2 regions of the Mesorhizobium sp. WSM4810 genome follow, and region 2 is predicted to be linked to the other one. Evidence: predicted binding sites of a transcription regulator. Region 2 holds the regulator's gene; the other holds the start of a gene.
What was found. The regulator LexA, encoded in region 2, represses DNA repair genes until DNA is damaged. The targets are predictions, from matches to a motif close to TGTTCNNNNTGTGTTCNG.
Positions count from the first base shown of each region.

Region 1: AC0L3O_RS25045 (DUF3072 domain-containing protein) is a predicted target of LexA. The motif match lies at 6,830-6,847, and genes of this name have one in related genera.

Region 1 covers NZ_JBVVQV010000020.1:118,165-128,675, reverse strand. The annotation lists gene AC0L3O_RS25075 (hypothetical protein) at 132-1,043, opposite strand; gene AC0L3O_RS25070 (hypothetical protein) at 2,503-2,928, shown strand; gene AC0L3O_RS25065 (hypothetical protein) at 3,020-3,262, shown strand; gene AC0L3O_RS25060 (hypothetical protein) at 3,278-3,571, opposite strand; gene AC0L3O_RS25055 (endonuclease/exonuclease/phosphatase family protein) at 4,021-4,821, opposite strand; gene AC0L3O_RS25050 (phospholipase D-like domain-containing protein) at 4,975-6,435, opposite strand; gene AC0L3O_RS25045 (DUF3072 domain-containing protein) at 6,577-6,795, opposite strand; gene AC0L3O_RS25040 (ATP-dependent DNA ligase) at 6,942-7,568, opposite strand; gene AC0L3O_RS25035 (helix-turn-helix domain-containing protein) at 8,101-9,243, opposite strand; gene AC0L3O_RS25030 (hypothetical protein) at 9,473-9,775, shown strand.
Region 2 covers NZ_JBVVQV010000017.1:134,353-144,863, forward strand. The annotation lists gene AC0L3O_RS23205 (SurA N-terminal domain-containing protein) at 1-1,647, shown strand, start outside; gene trpD (anthranilate phosphoribosyltransferase) at 1,644-2,654, shown strand; gene trpC (indole-3-glycerol phosphate synthase TrpC) at 2,659-3,510, shown strand; gene moaC (cyclic pyranopterin monophosphate synthase MoaC) at 3,577-4,074, shown strand; gene AC0L3O_RS23225 (molybdopterin molybdotransferase MoeA) at 4,074-5,279, shown strand; gene lexA (transcriptional repressor LexA) at 5,384-6,136, shown strand; gene AC0L3O_RS23235 (ComEC/Rec2 family competence protein) at 6,130-8,586, opposite strand; gene gltX (glutamate--tRNA ligase) at 8,688-10,112, shown strand; gene gltA (citrate synthase) at 10,293-10,511, shown strand, end outside.

The sequences.
Region 1 (10,511 bases), on a different contig from region 2:
TCGCTGTACTCGGACAGATCACCACAGATTTTCAACCTCGGCCCCCCCCGCCAGCGGACCGCCGCATCGCCAAATGAATGAAAGCCGCGCCTCCGGCGGAGAGAGCGGGCCGATCGGGTCGCGGTCCTGTTTCATGACGTTGGACTGAGATCGCGGTTTCGCCTTCGACGCTCGACGACGCGCGCGTTTCGACGAGCAACTCTAAGTTCGGTAAGCGTCGGCTGCCACCAGCCCCGGGAACGCTCCATTTCGCCGGCCTCACGACGAGCGGGCCATGTCCTGATGAGTTCCGTCAGCGTCGCCGAGCGCCACGTTCCCCAAGCGTAGTTGATGTCCGTCCGCCTCGCGTGTGGATAGAAGGCGGCCAATACTGACGGCTCGACGAGCTCACCTGACACATCGGTAAAGACGACAACACCGTACTGCTCTGTGGCGACGGGGCGGCCCATCGGAGGCGAGTCTTCAGATGGCAGCGGATAGCGATGGCGTCGGCGTTCCGCATATCGCAACCGCCTGGTTCTTTGAGCTTCCGAGTCGCTCTCCGCCTCGCGTCGTCGCTTCCTTTCCTCGGGTTCGCTACGCCGGGCAGCCTCTTCGATTGTCGGCCACCGGCGCCGCAGTTCCTCATAGGACCGAAACGGCACGCGCCACGCCCGGAGTTCATCGTCCCAACTTGCCCAGGGAATTTTGCGTAGTTCCCGAAGGACGGTCATCGAATACGGTGTCCGAATGCGCAGATCCTCGGCAATCTCAAGATAGGGACTGGAGATCGGATCGAAAGCGAAGGCGTCCCGCCCCTTGCTGTCGCCGTGGATCGCCAGCAACTCGGCCTCACGCGCCAGCCAGCGATCGACCCGGCGGGCTGCCGTCTTGCCTGGTACAAACCAGCTCCTGCGCTCGTCGCTCCACCTCGCTCGCGGAAAGGCCTTCCGAAATCGTTCGACAGTCATTCGGTCGTAAGGAAAGTTCGCCAAGGCACCGGGGGTGTCTTGTTTCTGCAGCACAGGCTGATGCTTGGGTTCCTCCACGGTCGTGCCGTCAATGGTTTGGGACTCGCACAGAAACGTCTCGCCGGGCCTTATGGTTCACACGCGAACCAGAACGCGACTGCCCTTCGCGACTGAAGGTCGCTCGCAGGGGAACGCGAATATCGCGAATGTGGCAGTTCAGATCGTCGCGACCCAGTGGTAGCAAGTTCGGAGTCGTGAGCGTTCGGACTTTGGTCGCAGACGGAGCGGCTTTGACAAATTTGCTGGATGACGAGGCACTCGACGCCTTAAAATTGCTATTGGGCGGATTCCCGGTCGCGAGCAAGGCTCCTAAAGTCAGTTGAGTCCCTTTGAGGGCTATGCTGCGGTTCGCATTGTCCGCGAGAATGGCGCACTTAGGCGCATGGGTGACACGCAAAAGGGGCTCGCCGTTCCATTTGCGAAGCGACGGGCCCCATGAGTGCCGGGCATTGGGGCACCCGGCATTGCTGACCGTGCAATTGCGGTGCCAGACGGATTGATCCATAGCGGGGCACCTTTGGCCTCTCTACCAGCGCGTTAGGACATGCGAGGGGTAAGCTGCCTATCCTGGGAGCTAACCACGCCGGTACCTGCGTTAGGCCGCCCAGCTCCTGCTGACGCCGGCGCTCGTTGGCTTGGCAGCCCAAGAGAAAGTCGTCATGCTCTGATGAACGTATCTTGGCGCCATGCTCTAATGAACGTATCTTGGCGCTTGGCCTGAAAGCCGACCCCGACAAAATCATCGCAGCGGCAAAGCGAGGGCACCAGACGCTGGATTCATCCACTACTTGCCAAGATGTCGTCGCGCTGCGCCAGCGCGGAATCGCGCCAACCACACCTACGGCCCCGATTAGGCCGATCCGGCCAATCCAAGCGTCCCTCGCCGACATCGAGGCGCCCGACCCCACGACATCGACCGCAGCCGCCTATCAGGCCTGCGTTCAACATGTGACAGGCTGGTCATCCGGCCCGTCCTTCCGGCCACTGAAACCCAGTGTTAACGTCGTTCGCGGGTGAGAGGATGCAGCCGCAGCTGAAAGTGTAGGGTACAGCTCGCTGCCAGGCACGGAGGCGAAAATGAAATTGCTTGGGATTGCGATTTTGTGCACGGGCATGATCAGCGCAGCAATGCCGGCCGTTCGCGCTGAGGATCAGCTTGTACCACCTAACCATGTTGAAGCGCCAGAGCCGGCAGTTCATTGCGAGGGCCAAAACTGCCTTCCACCAGCCGATAACCCTGTCGAGGAATGCAAGGGGGAGGATTGCGCGCCGGCTCCGCCGGTGGACCCAGGTCCACAGATTGAACACGTCGACTGAACAGCATCAGCCGAACACCCCGACTACGAAGGTGATCGCGGATCCGCGGAGAAGGTTGGATTTCAGGTCCTCTCCCTCCGCCATCTGCCGTTGATTTATCTAAGTAATTCATCGATTTGCCAGAGTTACTTCTTCCAGTAGAGAAGGGCCCGCCACATGAGGCCGGCGAAGCGAAGTGAGCTACGACCTACCGCCCAGGAACACGGGAGCCTTCGATCTGCATTTGACAGACTTGGAGTTCGAAGGACTACTGGCTTTCCTTAGATCTCAACAGAGAATAGGCCGAGCCTGGATTTTCGGCTCCCGGCGGTCTGGTCGGCGCCGGTCAAAGGATGTCGTTAAGCCCGCTGATATCGACGTTGCCGTCGAACTCGTGGACGTTCCTGAAGCAGACACGCTACTGGCGATGTTCGATGTCCGGTTCGCTGCCAGCGATTTTTTCGTGCATGGGCACCCGCAATATGGCCTCTCGACTACGGAAGGTCAGGCTGGCTTTGTTCAAATCGAGTTTCCTGGCAAAGAAGGCCCGACCGTCGCGGCGTTCATCACCGCCGACGGCGCCACCCGGATCTTTGAGCGGGCCGGCTTGCTGCCGGGGTAGCTTACGCGATCAGGCTTGACGCTCTGCCCTGCCGCGCGATGCTGAGTACGGCTTGGGGAGATCATTTGCTTACCCGCGGTGGGAGGGGAACATGACTCCTGAGTTCTTTGGGAGTTGGCTGCTCCAAGTAGCCGTGATGCTTTGCGTCGTTGCGGGATTGGCAATGACCATCGTTGCGGTTCGCACTGGATGGAGCTCCATTGGTTTCGTGATGATCGGCTTTGCCAGGCGAGGCCGACACGAGTACATGCGGTCTGTGTCATCGATGGTCAAGAAGATCCTGACCACGTATCTGCGGGAAAAGGGCTACCTGCCGAAAGGCGCAGCAGAATAGCTATGCTCGTCACCGTCAGCCGGGAGGAGTGTAGAGCGGCTCTCTGCATCGATGAACCAAGCACTGGCCATCGAGCGTCGGCACAAACCCTACCGCTGGGATTTCCGACCAGTCGCACGCATTGCTGTACCGGCGGACGTAGAGGGCATAGGTGTTCGGGCCGGTGGTCAGCACCGCCGAGGCATGGCTCTGGATTAGCGCCTGCGTCTGTTGGCAGGTCATGGCGCGGGTGTCCGGCCTGGCCTGGGCGAGGGTTGTGAAGGCAAGCGTGACCGCTGCCGAGGTCAACGCAATCCGGCGAATGGACATGACGAGACTCCCATGATGAGCCATTTGGTTGACAAACTCGCATGTCGCAGGGCAGCTGTGCAATGGCGGCCTCCAAATCGGAATTTCCGGACTGGAGCAAACCGCCCGCCCCGTGCGAATTGACGGCGTGCCGCTGGAGCCCGCAACCGAGGACGCTCTCAACCTGCCGGCGGTCACGGCCGGCAGCCTTGCAATTTGAGCAAACAAATAGCCCGACCAGGTCGTCATGCATCGAGCCGTGGTCACGGCCGAGCCTGTCAATCAGCGCCTGGATGTCGAGCTTCGTCGATCTGCAGCACGTATTCATCAGCCAAGTGGAACACGCCCCCGAAGGCTCGCCAGGCCCAGCGACCTCCTCCGCAACCAAAGCCGCTGGGCCGCCCCGCTCCGCCAGTCCGGCTAGAGCTTCCCTTTGAACCGATCTCCATTCATGGGGCTGGGCAGCTACATCACAGGCGAACGAATCCTATAAGCGGCAGATGATCGGAGGCGACCCGCGAAAGCGGCGTGTCATGGGCTTCGACGGAGGAGATCATTCCGTGTCGGTTTGCCATGATCCGGTCGAGCGACAGCAGCGGCAGACTCGATGGAAAGGTGGGGACCGCCGGTGGCGCGGGACCGAAAGTCGTGTGCAGCGTATTCAGCGCGGAACGGTTTCCGAGTCGCCATTCGTTCAAATCGCCGAGCAGCAGTGTTGGCTTTTCGTCCGGTCTGTTCATGATTTCGAGCACGACACGGGCCTGTTCGGAGCGCGATCGGCGCAGCAAGCCGAGATGGGCTGCGATAATGCGCAGAGTTCGTTTCTCGTCCAGATCGATTTCGGCAACCAGGGCTCCGCGCGGCTCCAGCCCCGGGAGCTTTATCTGATGGACATTGCGAACGATGCCACGTTTGAAAAGCAGAACGTTGCCGTGCCAGCCGTGTCCTTTGCCGTTTCCGGACACCGGCACCGGCACCAGGCCTGTTTCCAATTCGAGACGCAGCAGATCCAGAAGGCCGGCACGATCTCCAAAGCGATTGTCCGCTTCCTGCAACGCAATGACATCCGGGCCGATTTCCCGGATGACGCGACCGATTCGTTCGGGATCGAACTTTCTGTCGACGCCCACGCATTTGTGAACGTTGTAAGATGCGACCAGAGTCCCCGCGGGGCGTGCCCCTTCGGACGGCGCAGCCTTCGCCTTCTGCTTTTTTCTGTCGCGAATGGATTTGAGCACACTTGCAGGAAAGCTATGTCCAGTTCTTTGCATGAGTCTGCTGCTCGTCCTCACCACCTTCAAGACTTAGCTTTGTCTCACTCAAACAGGATGTGCAATCGCTGCTTCCTGCCCTGACGAGATGCGGCGCTCGAAAGGAGCGATGGCTGCGTCGCCCGAATTGCCGCGGGCAGAACGAGAAAGCCTCTAAAGGTAGGGCGATCCCAGCCACAACACTCGGTCGAACAGGCGGACGATGAATGGCCGGGCTCTCAAGGTTTCGATCGTTACAGACGTGGCGGAGGCGATTGCCGATCCGATCCGCGCTTCAATCTCCGCGGCAAAGCCTGCATCAAGAACCTCTACATCAATCTCAAAATTCAGCCGCAGGGACCGGGCGTCAAGATTGGAGGATCCTATAAAAGCCCAAACCCCATCGACCGACAGCAGCTTCGAATGATCGAACGAGCCCTGCGTGCGCCATACGCGGCAATAGTGCTTCAGGACCTGATCGAATTGCGCCGTCATCGCCCGGTCAATAAGGAAAAGATTGTTCGTCGCCGGTACCACGATGTCGATCTCGACGCCTCGCCTGGCTGCGGTCGTCAGCGCGCTGATCAGTTCCCGATCCGGCAGGAAATAGGGCGACATGATGCGGATCGATTTGCGGGCGACGGAAAATGCCCCGATCAGCAAGTTGTGGTTCGTTTCGATGCTGGCATCCGGCCCGGATGCAACCGCCCGCGCCAGCATTGGTTGACCGGGAGCCGCGGGAAGCGCGGCCACTTGCCAGGTGTCGCCTTTCAGGAGCTCGCCGCTCACGAAGCGCCAATCTTCGGCGGCAACCGAAAAAAGGTCGGCAACGACCGGCCCGGTGACCTGAAAATGCGTGTCCCTCGCGCTGGAGGAGCCGGCGAACTCGGCTGAGAATCCCTTTCGGATGTTCATCCCTCCGGTGAACGCAATCGTGCCGTCGACGACCAGGATCTTCCGGTGCGTTCTGAGGTTGGCGTAGGGAAGACGCAGGCCCATGACAATGTTGCCGTTGAAGAGGTCTGCTGTGATTCCTGCCTCTCGCAGGCGCCCAAGAATGCTGGGGACGGAGTAACGCGCCCCGACGGCATCGATCAGCACGCGAACGCTGACACCCCGCTGGACGGCTCCGGCGAGAGATTCCACGAAAAGCCGCCCGACATCGTCATTGTCGAAGATGTAGGTCTCGAGCAGGATAGCGCGTTGAGCGCCATCAATCGCTCGGCACATTGCGGCATAGGCCTCGTCACCTGTCTCCAATATCGCAATCGCGTTTCCCGAGGTCAGGGCACGCCGGGCCACCCTGTCGCCCAATGTCTTCAGGCCGGTGAAGCGTTGGCCGTACCGCTCGGCAATCAATTCCTCGGCGGCAAAGTTGCGCTCATGTTTTGCGGAAGCCGCCTCGCTGGAAGGGGGCCGCATGGCGCTGATCGTTGCACGACGAATGCGGTTTATGCCGGCAACGGCGTAGATGATCGCGCCGAGGAATGGCGACAGGAACATCACGCCGACCCAACCTGTGGCGGCGCGGACGTCTTCCTTCGTCATTATGGCGTGGACGATGCCGATGGCCGCCATCACCACCGAAATGATCGCGAGGACCTGGGGCCAATGAGTCATCAAGGTCTGCAACATCGCCAGGACTATCCAGCGAGCGGTTGCAGAACGCAATGCAACTCATCCCCGGGGTCAGACCACGGTAACAAACTGGACAGAGCCGCTGTCGGGTTCGATGGAACGGCCCCGTCGCCGGAGGCCAACAGCCACGAGCGGGCACTACAGGCCTAACTTCTCCCGGAGTGCATCGATGCGTTTAGAGGCTTCCGCCTTGCTGAGGCCGTCAGCATAGGCGTCAGGGTCGTCGGCCTGTTCGGCTAAAGTTTTCAAATAGGAGGCTTGTGCGGGGGTCATGGGATCATCTCCGCTGATCCAATCTTCCGGGTCCTTTTCGACATTTGCCGGTGCCTCGATTTTTGGGTTGTGCCGGTCACCCATGATCAATCTCCCTTGATGATCACCACAATGAGAATGATCATGATTTGTTCCGCCAGATTGGTATGCGCGTCGCGTCCGCCCGCGTAGGCCTCAAATCGGTGAGGACGCCCGTGAGCAGCGATCAGGGCATTGGAGCCGTGCCTGGCTCATAAACGACCCCCAACTCGGGAGTCGGCTTCTTCAAATTTTTTGGCCTTCAGCCATGTGCTCGACAGTCCGCTCCTGTAGCGGCTGTCGGCGCGCTTCGAGATAATTCCATTGAGCCCGATCTTCTCGACGGTGCGGAAGAGCGCCAGCGCGCTGCCCTCGAAATGCTCACTGTATTGGATCTTGCCGAGGCCAGGCTCAATCAGTTGCCACAGCGCCTGCTTGCGCTGCAGCAGCGGCAAGGAGCCTAGATCGTGGCCGTCGAGATGGAGGATATCGAACGCGACGAACACCAGCCGGCTCGGCTCGTTCCAGATCGCCGCTTCCAGCGCAGGGCAATCGAAAGCGCTCTGCTCGCCGGGAACAATGACTTCGCCGTCGAGAATGGCAGTCCGGCATGGCAGATCGACGGCTAGTGCGATGGGCCAGTATTTCGTGGTCCAGTCGCGGCCGTTCTTGTTGTAAAGACGCACACCGCCATTATCGATGATGATCTGGGTTCGATAGCCGTCGAGATTGGCCTCGTGGACCCAGCCCTCACCTTCAGGCGGCCGCTCGACCCGAGTCGGGATCTGCGGCGGAAGAAACTCCAGCCGGCCGCCAACGACCTTGGCACGCTTACTCAATGACGCCACCTTTGACCGCGCAGCGGCGGCTATCGGCACAGGCAACACGACATCTCCCCAACATGATGCCTGCCACCTGTGCCGAGCCCCCGCCAAGCCGCCGAGCCCCCGCCAAGCATTGCAAGCATCTACGCACGAAGCCGATCTGTCGTTAGCTTTGCATCCTAATACTTATCCCGGCGTACATATCTTGCCCGGCGCGGCGCTCTTGCACCGTTCCCGACCGGCTAATTGCTGTCCGGGATCGCCGCCAGCCTACGCAGCCCTTTGCTGGTGAGATAATCCGGGCTAGAGCGGTTCGTCATTTCAAGGAACCGCAGAACCGCTCTATCTCTTTGTTTCTTGACTTGGCAAACATACGACTCGCGGTCTCAACAAGTGTCTTATGCTGCGTAGTTGCAATGTATGCTCCGCTGTGATGCGCGGCGACATCGATGAACAGTTGGTCGATAAATCGGGAATTGGCTATAATTGATGGCGCGGTGGACGCGACACGAAAATATTCTGGTCCATGAGCTTCCCGATCCTGTACTCAGCTTCCGAGCGCTTTGAGCCAATGTTCAAAGGAAGAGGCCTCCTCGTGTCCGGTATGCGAAACAGAGTGGGCGGGGCGCGGTAACACCACGGAGCTTCGGACTTCGCGGGGGCTGTAGCCGAATTCCTTGCTAAAAGCTCGGCTGAAATTAGCCGCTGAACTAAACCCGACGGCTTCGGCAATATTAACAATGCGCCGGCTGTCCGCCGGATTGCTAAGCGCAACATGGGCTGCCAGAAGTCGGCGACTTTGTATGTAGTGGAGAACACCACCGCTCGGTTCGAACAACTGATAAAGACGAGAGCGCGAGACGCCGAGCGCCCGGCACATTGAATCCGGCGTCAGATGAGCCGCATCCAGATTGTTGTGGACGTATCGACGGGCTCGCTCCATCAGCGCGACACTCACCAATTGTTCGGTGGCCGCGGCATGTTCCGCCGGGGGCGAGAGGCAGGCAATGATCATGCTGCGTGTTGCGTGCACGATGCGGGGCAGATCGTCAACCGTGAGACTGCGCAGTCTTGCTTCGATGTTCTTGAGGTAGTCGAGAAAAAGGTTGGCAAAGTTGCCGGACAGAATTGAATTATTCTTTGCGTCCAGGGTTGCCGCCGCATCGGCGAACAAATCACGCGGCAAATAGAGAAAGAGACTTTGGGATTCCGTTGCCCTCCCCCGAAACGGGTAGCCAAGCGATCTAATCTCCAATTTGCCCGGCTGGTTTTCCGCTACGCGGCGATCGACCTCCGTCCACGATCGGCCAGTATGCGGCAAAGCGATATACCAGTGATCGATCGAGCTGGACCGAAGCTTCGCAGCAGAACGCATATAACTATGTGCCGGTGCGCGCTGTTGAACGATCAGCATGCCGCCGAGGTTCCAAGCCGTGTGGTCGGCGGGAAAGCCATCGTCGAGCGATTTGTCATCCGGCAACTTGATCTCGACAAGCGGAGCCATATGCGCCTGCCAAGCGACGAATTGATCTTCTGGCGCCAGTTCGAGCGTCGAAAAGGGCAAAGGTTCGAGCGCCGGCGCAAGTGACGGGGCAGCCTCATTGTAAGGCTGAGCTTCGCGCGGCCAACGACGTCGATCGCGCTCAAGCGCCTGCCTCGCAAGCGCCTTGTCCTGCCTCTTAGCGTCCATCGCGTAGTGCCGTATCCGATTCCGGTATGCCCATCGCCACCGCAATCATGTGGTGTATCACAGCCATCTGGCAAGACCAGCTGAACGCGAGTCCACAGAGGGCTATCACACTGGGTTACAGCAAGAAATGCATTCCGAGATAAGTTTCTGGATGCGACGATAACGACACTCTTCAACGTGGTGCGTATAGAGTCTGGCACGGTGAAAGCGTAGTTGAGGAGGCAACGAAATGAACGCAAACCTCAAAACAGAAGCTCGTCGCAAGATAATTCTTGATGGATATTTTAATAACGAACCTTTGAAAGATATTGCAGCCAAGGTCGGATGCTCACTGGCGAGTTTGAAAGTCACCGCCAGTAGACTCGGTTGCACACGAACTCCGAAAGAGGCGGCGGAATTTCGGCGAGGATTTCATGTCCCAGAACAAAAATTGCGGGATTACCGCCAACTTATGATTGCTGGACAGTATAGAGCTCGCGAGTGCGCCCTGATTTTGGGACTATTGAAAGACCAATTATCGGTCAGCGAGTAAACTTATTCCAATCACGCCTCAGCGGTTCATCGACAAAAAAAATCCGCCGCAAACACTGGCAACAGGCCCTGAAAGGTTCGCACAGATGCTGCGTCGGCGTTTCAATCGCACCTGCCTCAGCCCTCATGATCTGGCTATTTGCGAACGCGTGTTCGATCAGGTTTGCGCAGATGAACACATGGACTCTTCAAGCCGGGATGCCGAGGCCTTAGCGGTGGCGATTGTCGCAATCTTCCGAAACATTACTACCAAGGAGCGCGAACTGCTGGATGAATTGAGGTCTCTTCGTCTCTCAAAGGGCGCAGAGAAGGCGCACTAGCTGGGCGGCTTTCCCTGACGAATTGTTCTAGTCCCGCGTTGGCATTTGCATCTGCATTGCCCCATTGAGTCCCGCCAGAGTGTAGCCACAGCGCTTGCGAAGGAGATGGAAATGGGTTTAGCCCAAGACTTGTCTGATGTTGCGCTCACATTCGATTGTCCGGATTGCTCGCATCCGGCGGTAAGGAAGGGCTCTGCGCTAAGAACGATCGCGCACTTCAGATGCGACGGGTGCAACGCCAAGGTACGGATCACCTATCCGCAGAAGCTAGCGATCTTCGAAAAGTACAGGCTATTAGCCGCCCAAGGGGCATTGCGATAAGACGATCCGGAAACGCGTCGCCAATGGCGGTGACGCGGACCAGATGCAAAAGGTCGATGCCCCTGGTGGGTCCCGCTAAAGAAATAACGGCAGTAG
Region 2 (10,511 bases):
GCGCTCGGCCTCGACAACCAGGTGCTGGCGCAACTCGTGTCGGGCGCGGTCCTCGATGAGCAGGCCCGCAAGCTCGGGCTTGGGCTGTCCAAGGACCGGCTGGCCCAACTCACGCATGAAGACCCGGCCTTCAAGGGTCCCGGCGGCAACTTCGACAGAAGGACTTTCGAATACATACTGCAACAGGTCGGCATGCGGCCGGAAGACTATCTCAGGAATCGCGCCCAGGTGGCTGTGCGCCAGCAGATCGTCGAGGCGGTTTCGGACGGCGTCAAGGCCCCGAATACGTTCTTGAAGGCGGTCGCGCTTTATCGTGGCGAAGACCGCACCATCGACTATTTGACCTTGCCGAAATCGCTGGTCGAGCCGATCGAAGCGCCATCCGACACTACGCTTTCGGCGTATTTCGAGGAAAACAAGAAGACCTATGCGGCGCCCGAATACCGCAAATTCTCCTATGTCAGGCTCGAGCCGGAAGACATCATGGATGTGAGTGCCGTGACCGACCAGCAGGTCAGCGACGACTACAACAAGAACAAGGGGCGCTACACCACGGCGGAAACGCGCACCATCGAACAACTCGTGTTCAAAACGCCCGATGCCGCGAAGGCCGCGCTCGATTCACTCAAGACCGGCGCGACATTCGACAAACTCGTCGCCGCCGAGGGCAAGACGCAGGCCGACACGCTGCTCGGCACGCTGTCCAAGGACAAGATCGCCGATAAGGCGGTGGCGGATGCGGCGTTTGCGCTCAACGTCAACGAAGTCAGCCCGGTCGTTCAGGGCGCCTTCGGTCCGGTGCTGCTGCGCGTCACCGAGATCAAGCCCGAAGTGGTGAAGCCGCTGGCCGAAGTGGCCGCCGACATCCGCAAGGACCTGGCGCTGGGCGAGGCAAGCCGCATTCTGCTCGACGTGCATGACAGTTACGAAGACAGCCGCGCTTCGGGCAGCACGCTCGAGCAAGCGGCCGAAAAACTGAAGCTGAAGGTCGTCACCGTCGACGCGATCGATCGCACCGGCCTGAGGCCGGACGGCGCCATCGTCAAGGATCTGCCGGAATCGCCGGAGCTGATCAAGGCGGTGTTCGATGCCGAACCCGGCACCGAGAATCCCGACCTCACCACTGCCAACAACGGCTTCGTGTTCTACGAGGTGGATTCGGTCACGCCGGCCCGCGACCGCACGCTGGATGAAGTCCGCCAGAAGGTGGTGGCCGACTGGACGGCGGCGGAAACGACCAAGCGGCTCACCGCAAAAGCGCAGGAGCTCGAAAAGCGTCTCGAGGCCGGCACTACGCTCGACGTGATCGCGAGCGAGCTCAAGCTTGAGAAGCAGACCAAGCGCGGCGTCAAGCGCGGGGCGGACGACGCCGATTTCGGCAAGGAAGGGGCGGCTGCGATGTTCGGCGAAGGCGAAGGCGGGACCGGATTGATCCCCTCGCCCACCGGCGACGGACAGATCCTGTTCAGGATTGCCGAAGTGTTCGAGCCTGCCGGAGCCGACGCCAGCTCGGTGCCGGACGACGAGCAGAAATCGTTCACCGCCGGCATGTCCGACGACCTTCTCGACCAGTTGGTGGCGCAGCTGCAGACGCAATATGACGTTCGCATCGACCAAACCGCCGTTGCCCAAGCCCTGACAAGATGAGCGCGCTCAAGACCCATATCGCCAAGGTCGCCGCTGGCAGCTCCCTTTCCTTCGAGGAAGCGCGCGATGCCTTCGACATCATCATGTCGGGCGACGCTACGCCCGGCCAGATCGGCGGCTTCCTGATGGCGCTGCGCGTGCGCGGCGAGACTGTGAGCGAGATTTCCGGCGCCGTCGCCACCATGCGCGCCAAGATGCTGCGCGTCGACGCGCCGGCTGGCGCCATCGACATCGTCGGCACCGGCGGCGACAATTCGCACAGCGTCAACATCTCGACCGCATCCGCGTTCGTCATCGCCGCCTGCGGCGTGCCGGTGGCCAAGCACGGCAATCGCGGACTGTCCTCGCAGACCGGCGCCGCCGACGTGCTGACCGCGCTTGGCGTCAAGCTCGACATCCCGCCGGAAACGATCGGCCGCTGCATCCACGACGCAGGCGTCGGCTTCATGTTCGCACCGGCGCATCATCCGGCGATGAAGCATGTCGGCCCGATCCGCGCCGAGCTCGGCACCCGCACAATCTTCAACCTGCTTGGCCCGCTCTCCAATCCGGCTGGTGTCGTCAGGCAGATGGTTGGCGTCTTCTTGCCGGAATGGATCATGCCGGTGGCCGAGACGTTGAAGGCACTGGGCGCCGACCACGCCTGGGTCGCCCATGGCGACGGCTATGACGAGATCACCACCACCGGCGAAACCCAGGTCGCCGAACTGGTCGGCGGCGAGATCCGCAGCTTTACGCTGACCCCGGAAGCGGTCGGGCTGAAGCGGCATACCAAGGACGAGTTGCGCGGCGGCGATGCCGCCTACAACGCCCAGGCGCTGCGCGACATGCTGGGCGGCGCTGCCGGCGCCTTTCGCGATACGGTGCTGATGAACGCCGGCGCCGGACTGGTGGTGGCGGGAAAGGCGACGACGCTTGCCGATGGCATGGCGACGGCGGCGCAAGCCATCGACAGCGGCCGGGCGCTAAAGGTGCTTGACCGGCTGGTCGAGATTTCAAACGGATAGCGCCGTGTCTGATATCCTGCGCAAGATCGAAGCCTACAAGCGCGACGAGATCGCGGCGGCGAAGGCACGGGTGCCGTTTGCCGAAATCAAGGCACGGGCGAGGGCTACCGATGCACCGCGCGGCTTTCTCTCGGCCCTTGAAGCCAAACGCAAATCCGGCAGTTTCGCGCTGATCGCCGAGATCAAGAAGGCGAGCCCGTCCAAGGGCCTGATCCGCGCCGATTTCGATCCGCCGGCGCTGGCCCAGGCATATGCCAAAGGTGGGGCTGCCTGCCTGTCGGTGCTGACCGATGCGCCGTCTTTCCAAGGGGCGCCTGAATTCCTCACCGATGCGCGCAGCGCCGTGACATTGCCGGCTTTGCGCAAGGATTTTCTGTTCGAGCCCTATCAGGTGTTCGAGGCCCGTGCGTGGGGCGCGGACGCCATCCTGATCATCATGGCGAGCGTCGATGACGCCGTAGCCAGGGAACTCGAAACGACGGCTTTCGAGCTCGGCATGGACGCGCTGGTCGAGGTGCATGACGAGGCCGAGACGGAACGCGCGCTGAAACTGTCGTCGCGGCTGATCGGCATCAACAACCGCAATCTCCGGACATTCGAAACCAGCATCGAGACATCGGAGCGGCTCGCGGCGATGGTGCCGGCCGACCGGCTGCTGGTCAGCGAGAGCGGTATTTTCTCGCACCAGGACTGCCGCAGGCTGGAACGGAGCGACATTGGCACTTTCCTCGTCGGCGAGAGCCTGATGCGGCAACTGGACGTGGCCACTGCGACGCACCTGCTTTTGACGGGCAAGGCGCCCGCCAATGCATCTGCCCGAAAGTCGGAATCGCTTTTCGGAGAGCATGATGCATAGATACAAAGCGTTAGAGCGTGCTTTGTGCGTCCAAACGGACGGACGTCGCTCCAGGGTGACCTGACGATGTCGGCCGCCCTCACCCATCTTGGCGCGGAAGGCGAAGCCAATATGGTCGATGTCGGCGACAAGGCGGAGACGACGCGCACGGCGATCGCCGAAGGTCTTGTCTCGATGCGGCCCGAAACGCTGAAAATGATTCTGGACGGCGATGCCAGGAAAGGCGACGTGCTGGGCACGGCGCGCATCGCCGGCATCATGGCGGCCAAGAGGACGCATGAGCTGATCCCGCTCTGCCACCCGCTGCTGTTGACCAAGATATCGGTAGATATCGAACCGGACGCGAAGCTGCCCGGTCTGAAGGTCACGGCGCTGGCCCGCGTCACCGGCAAGACCGGCGTCGAGATGGAAGCGCTGACTGCCGTCTCGGTCGCCTGCCTGACCATCTATGATATGGCCAAGGCGGTCGACCGCGGCATGGCGATCTCCAACATCAGGCTGATGGAAAAGACCGGCGGCAAATCCGGCGACTACAAGGCGGACGCCCAGGGGGCAGGCCGATAATGGCGCTGCTTGCGGTCGCCCAGGCGCTCGAGCACCTGCTTGAGGACGCTGCGCCCTTGCAGGCTGAAAGCGTCGCCCTGATGGACGCCGCCGACCGCGTGCTGGCGGAGCCGCTCATCGCGCTCCGCACCCAGCCGCCATTCAACGCGTCGGCCATGGACGGCTATGCCGTGCGGGCCGACGATGTCGCCTCCGTGCCCGCGAGACTTTCGGTGATCGGCATGGCGCCGGCCGGACGCGGCTTTGCCGGGACAGTCGGCCCGGCGCAGGCCGTGCGCATCTTCACCGGCGCGCCGCTTCCCGCTGGCGCCGACACCATCGTCATCCAGGAGAATGTCCGCGACCTCGGCGGCGGCATCGTCGAAGTGACCGCGCCGACGGTTGAAGGCCGCAACATCCGCCGCCTCGGGCTCGATTTCTCGCAGGGCGACGCGCTGCTGGAGAAAGGCCGCCTGCTTGATCCGGCGGCATTGTCGCTGGCGGCATCGGCCAACCACCAACAGGTCAGCGTGGTGAAACGGCCGCTGGTCGCCATCATCGCCACCGGCGACGAATTGCTGCCGCCGGGCAGCGACCTTGGCCCCGACCAGATCATCTCCTCCAATGCCTATGGCGTCGCCGCCGCGGCCCGCTCGGTCGGCGCCTGCGCACTCGATCTCGGCATCGCCCCCGACCGCAAGGAGGCGATCGCCGCGCTGGTGAAAAAAGCCGTCGCCGCAGGCGCGGACGTCATCGTTACGCTGGGCGGCGCCTCGGTCGGCGACCACGACCTCGTCCATGACGTGCTGACCGGTGAAGGCATGGCGCTCGATTTCTGGAAAATCGCCATGCGGCCCGGCAAGCCACTGATGTTCGGGCGGCTGGGCGACATCCGCTGCATCGGCCTGCCCGGCAATCCGGTGGCCAGCCTGGTCTGCACGCAGCTCTTTCTGAAGCCGCTGCTGGCGCGGCTCGGCGGCCGCGCTTTCCGCCAGGACATGCGTCAGGCGCGGCTTGGCGCCGCCATGCCGGCCAACGATCTCAGACAGGACTATGTACGCGCGGTGGTGAAGGAAGAAGCCGGCACGCTTGAGGCAACGCCGTTCAGTATCCAGGATTCCTCGATGCTCAGAATGCTGGCCGACGCCAACGGACTGGTCGTGCGCGAGCCATTCGCTCCCGCGGCCGCAGCGGGCGCCGCCTGCAGCGTGCTGATGCTACGCTGAACAAAGCGTCAACACATTCATTAAACTTTAAATGGTTGCGGAACACAAATGGAACAGATAGTGTTTGTTCTGGGTTTGTTTTTCTGATTCTGTTGGGGGTCGCGATGCTGACACGCAAACAACATGAACTGCTGATGTTCATCCACGAGCGGCTGAAGGAAAGCGGCATTCCGCCCTCGTTCGATGAGATGAAGGAAGCGCTCGACCTCGCCTCCAAATCGGGGATCCACCGGCTGATCACGGCGCTGGAGGAACGCGGTTTCATTCGCCGCCTGCCCAACCGCGCCCGCGCGCTGGAGGTGCTGCGCCTGCCCGATTCGATCGCGCCGGGCCTCAATGCGGCGCGCAAATTCTCGCCGAGCGTCATTCAAGGCAGCCTTGGGCAAGGCGGCCTTGGACAGGGCGGCCTCGGACGGCAGATCAAGCCGGCGCCTTCGCGCATGCGTGCGGCCGGCAATGACGACGACGTCGTTGCCACCGTCTCCATACCGGTGATGGGCCGCATCGCTGCCGGTGTGCCGATCGACGCCATCCAGCACCAGACGCATTCGATCTCGGTGCCACCGGACATGATCACCGGCGGCACGCACTACGCGCTGGAGGTCAAGGGTGATTCGATGATCGAGGCCGGCATCTTCGACGGCGACACGGTCATCATCCGCAACGCCGACACCGCCCAGCCTGGCGAGATCATTGTCGCTCTGGTCGACGAGGAGGAAGCGACGCTGAAGCGATTCCGCCGCAAAGGTGCCTCGATCGCACTGGAAGCCGCCAATCCGGCCTACGAGACGCGCATCTTCGGGCCGGACCGGGTCAAGGTGCAGGGCAAGCTCGTCGGACTGATCCGGCGTTACTGAACGGCAGGCTTCTTGGGTTTCTCGGCCCTGAGGTATGGCGGCAGGCCCCTCGCCTCGCGCGAAAACCGCCGCTGCTCATGCCAGGGCCTGTATGGCTGTCTGACGGCAAAACGGATTTCTGCGCGCGTCGTCGCCGATAGCGGATCGAAGAAGACGGCGGCACTGCCCATGCGAGCGAGCTGCCGTTTGGTGACGACGAGAACCAGCGGGTTGCGGCAGGGTTTGTAATAGGCTGTGGCATCGTCGATGACGATCAAATCCGCAAAGGCACAGGCCGGCCGCGCGGTTTTGCGGTTGTCGGCGAGCGCAATGAGCGCGCCGGACGGATGCCGGGCCAAGCACAGGCCGGCAGTGCAGGTGAAAGGCGCTCCCGGTGGCAGGTCGGCCGGGTCGGCGATGTCGAACCGCACATCTCCTTTTTCGAATGTCTCCGGCTCGACGATCGTTGTTGAAACCAGCGCATGTTTCCAGTTGTCGGTGGTGAATTCGTTCGAACGCATCCGGTTGACGGCAAGTTCGCCGCCGCCGATCGGCAGCGCCACCAGATGCGCATCCTCCGAGATCAGCACGTCGGGGGTGCGCGTCTCGGAAATCGTCAGCAGGCCGGCGAGCGCAAAGGGAAGTGCCGCAAGTCGCAGCCATGTCGTCGCCATCGTGGCGATGACCAGGGCGACCGTCACCAGCAGAACCGATTGCAACGAAATCAGGCCGACTGCATCGACCGGCGAACGCTCCGAGATCCATCCCGAAATTGCAATCATCGCCGTCAGGCCCTTGCCCATCATGTAGAGGAAAGGGCCGTCGAGGCCGAAAGGCATTGCCAAGGCGCTGAGGACGGCCAGGAACATGACGATCGTGACGATCGGCATGACGGCCAGATTGGCGAACAGGCTGAGCGGCGAGACGCGCTGGAAGTGCCAGATGGCGAAGAGCGCGGTGGCGCTGCCGGCAATGATGGACGTCATTGCGATGGTGCCTGCCCCGGCGACGAGCTTGCGCGTGACGAAAGCGACCGGTGACCGTCGCTGTCGCGGCGCCTTGGCCTTGTCGGCACGATAGTCGGACCAACCGGCATAGGCGCCCACGAGAGCCGCAGTCGCGGCGAACGACATCTGGAAGCTTGCGCCGACCACCTCGTGCGGCGACACGACGATAACGGCGATGGCCGAAATCGCCAGGTTGCGCATGGTGAGTGCCGCCCGGTCGAACAGCACGGCGACAAGCATTACCGCCAGCATGATGAAGCTGCGTTCAGCCGCGACCACGATACCGGAAAAGATCAGATAGGCAGCGATGGAGACGAGTGCGGCAGCAGCCGCATATTTCTTGACCGGCCGGCGCGACGAAAAGTCGGGAAACAGCGCAAAGGCGCCGCGCAGCAATCCCATGACGGTGCCGGCGACAAGCGCCATGTGCAGGCCGGAAATGGAGATGATGTGGTAGATGCCGGTGCGCCGCATCGATTCGTTTATCTCTTCGGGGATGCCGGCACGCACGCCGACGATCAGCGCAGCGGCAATCTCCCCCTCGGCACCACCGATGCTGTCCCTGATATGGTCGGCGATGGTTTCGCGCGCCTTCTCGATCGACGAAGAAAGGCGTGCGGTTAACGGTGCATCTTCGGAGACGACGATCTTTGGACTGCCGAGGAAAAAGCCACTGGCACCGATACCGGCGAAATAGCTGTCAAAGGAAAAGTCAAAGCTGTCCGGTCTGACCGGGCCAGTCGGAGGCAGAAGCCTCACATAGCCGGTTGCCACCGAGCCTGCGGTCATCTCAGCGGGAATCTTGCGTGCCGACACCCTGACACGTTCGGGTGCATAACGCAGTGTCGGCCGGGCGGTCGACATCACATCGATGGTCAGCCTGATCCGGCCGTTCGCCATTTGGTCGAGCCTGACGACACGGCCGGTCAGCCGGGTCTGGATTTCCGAACCGAGCATCTTCGTTCCGGCGCGCCAGGTTTCAACCTTGGCGGCGAGCACACCAAGCGCGCACAGCAACGCTGCCATGAAGCACAGGTGCGTTTTGCGGCGTGAGCGCGTGACGGCCGCACACAATGCCGTAAGGACCACGACGGCGATGGGCTGGGCAAAGTCCGGTTCGACGGCAAGCGAAAAATAGACGATCACCCCGCATGCCAGGAAAACCGGCACCAGCAGGAAGGCGACGCCCCGGTCGAGTTCCAGGCCGGCTGCCGCGGCCACGCTGTTGCGGACACCGGATGGTGAAAGATGGCTGAGCTGTCGGCGAAAACGAATGACAGGGCCGGGTGCTGAAGCCGGTATCGGCGCCGGGCGATCCGGCGAAAGAGGTTGGATGCTCAGCGGCGACGCAGGCAGCGAAACGGGTAGCGACTCAGTGTGAGGAACGTCGGCAAACAGCGATCGTTCGCTGACGCTTGCGGTCGCGCCCTCGCTGTCGTCCACGCCGCGGCCTGGTCCAGCCATAGGGTTCGCCCCTTGCGCCCTCGACCTCCTATGCTACATGAACGCGCGACGCGCGAAAGTCCGCGCACCACATCCGTTTTCTGCGCTTGCCCAGGAGTTCCATGTCCGACAAGGTCGTCACCCGTTTTGCCCCTTCGCCCACCGGATTCCTGCATATTGGCGGGGCGCGCACGGCGCTGTTCAATTGGCTGTATGCGAAACACACTGGCGGCAAGATGCTGCTGCGCATCGAGGACACCGATCGCGAGCGTTCGACCGATGCGGCAACCGCTGCCATCCTCGATGGGCTCTCCTGGCTCGGCCTCACCTGGGACGGCGAACCGGTATCCCAGTTCGAGCGCGCGCCGCGCCACCGCGCGGTTGCCGAGGAGCTGGTGCGCCTCGGCAAAGCCTATTACTGCTATGCGACGCCGGCCGAGCTGGAGGCGATGCGCGAGAGTGCGCGGGCCAAGGGCTTGCCTCCCCGCTATGACGGCCGCTGGCGCGACCGCGACCCGTCAGAGGCACCGGTTGGCGCCAGGGGCGCGATCCGCATCAAGGCGCCGGCCGAAGGCGAGACGGTGGTACATGACCGCGTGCAGGGCGGAGTCCGCTTCCCCAACAAGGACCTCGACGATTTCATCATCCTGCGCTCGGACGGCAACCCGACCTATATGCATGCCGTCGTCGTCGACGACCACGACATGGGCATCACCCACATCATCCGCGGCGACGACCATCTGACCAATGCCGCCCGCCAAATGGTGATCTATCGAGCCTTGGGCTGGGAGGTGCCGTCAATGGCGCATATCCCGCTGATCCATGGCGCCGACGGCGCCAAGCTGTCGAAGCGGCACGGCGCCCTCGGCGTTGAAGCCTATCGCGCCATGGGCTATCTGCCCGAGGCACTGCTCAACTACCTGGCGCGGCTCGGCTGGAGCCACGGCGACGACGAGGTCATATCGATCACCGACATGATTGCGTGGTTCGACATCGGCGATGTCAACAAGGGGGCCGCCCGCTTCGACTTCGCCAAGCTCGAGGCGCTGAACGGCGTGCATATGCGGCGCATGAACGAGCCCGAATTGCTCGATATCTTCATCAACACCTTGCCCTATCTCGAAGGCGGCCCGGCGATCGCAGCGCGCCTCGACGACACACGCAAGGCGCAGTTGCTGGCCGCCCTGCCCGGCTTGAAGGAGCGCGCCAAGACGCTGGTCGAGCTGGTCGACGGTGCCGCCTTCCTGTTTGCCGAGCGGCCGCTGCCGATCGACGAGAAGGCGGCGGCGCTGCTCGGCGGCGAGGCGCGCGAGATCCTGCGGGGCGCCCATGCGGCGCTGAAGGCGATTTCAGGGGATTGGACGGCCGCAGCGGCGGAAGCGGCGATCCGCGAATATGCGCTCGCCGGCGGCCATAAGCTTGGCGCAGTGGCCCAACCTTTGCGCGCCGCGCTAACCGGCAAAAGCACCTCGCCCGGCGTGTTCGACGTGCTTGCCGTGCTTGGCCGCGAGGAAAGCCTGGCGCGCGTCGCGGATCAAATCGATTAGCAAAACTGGCCCAAGAAGATTGGCATTGAAAGGTGGGTTTCGCAGTGCAACATTAGGTCTTGGCCCAATTTGGCACGCAATCCAATTGCGGGCGCAAACGCGCGAACTCCGATACTTTCGACGTTTTGCGTTGCAGAAATTTTGCCTTTGCCGACATGAGAAAACAAAAAGGAGTTTGCAATGTCCGAAGCTGCGACAAAAATGGAATTTGGCGGCAAAACCCACGCGTCGACCGCGAAACTTGAATTCGGCGGCAAAACTCACGAACTCAAGGTGCGAAGCGGCTCGGTCGGACCTGACGTCATCGATATCGGCGCGCTTTACAGCACCACCGGGGCCTTCACCTACGATCCCGGCTTCACCTCGACGGCAAGTTGCGAGTCGGAAATCACCTTCATC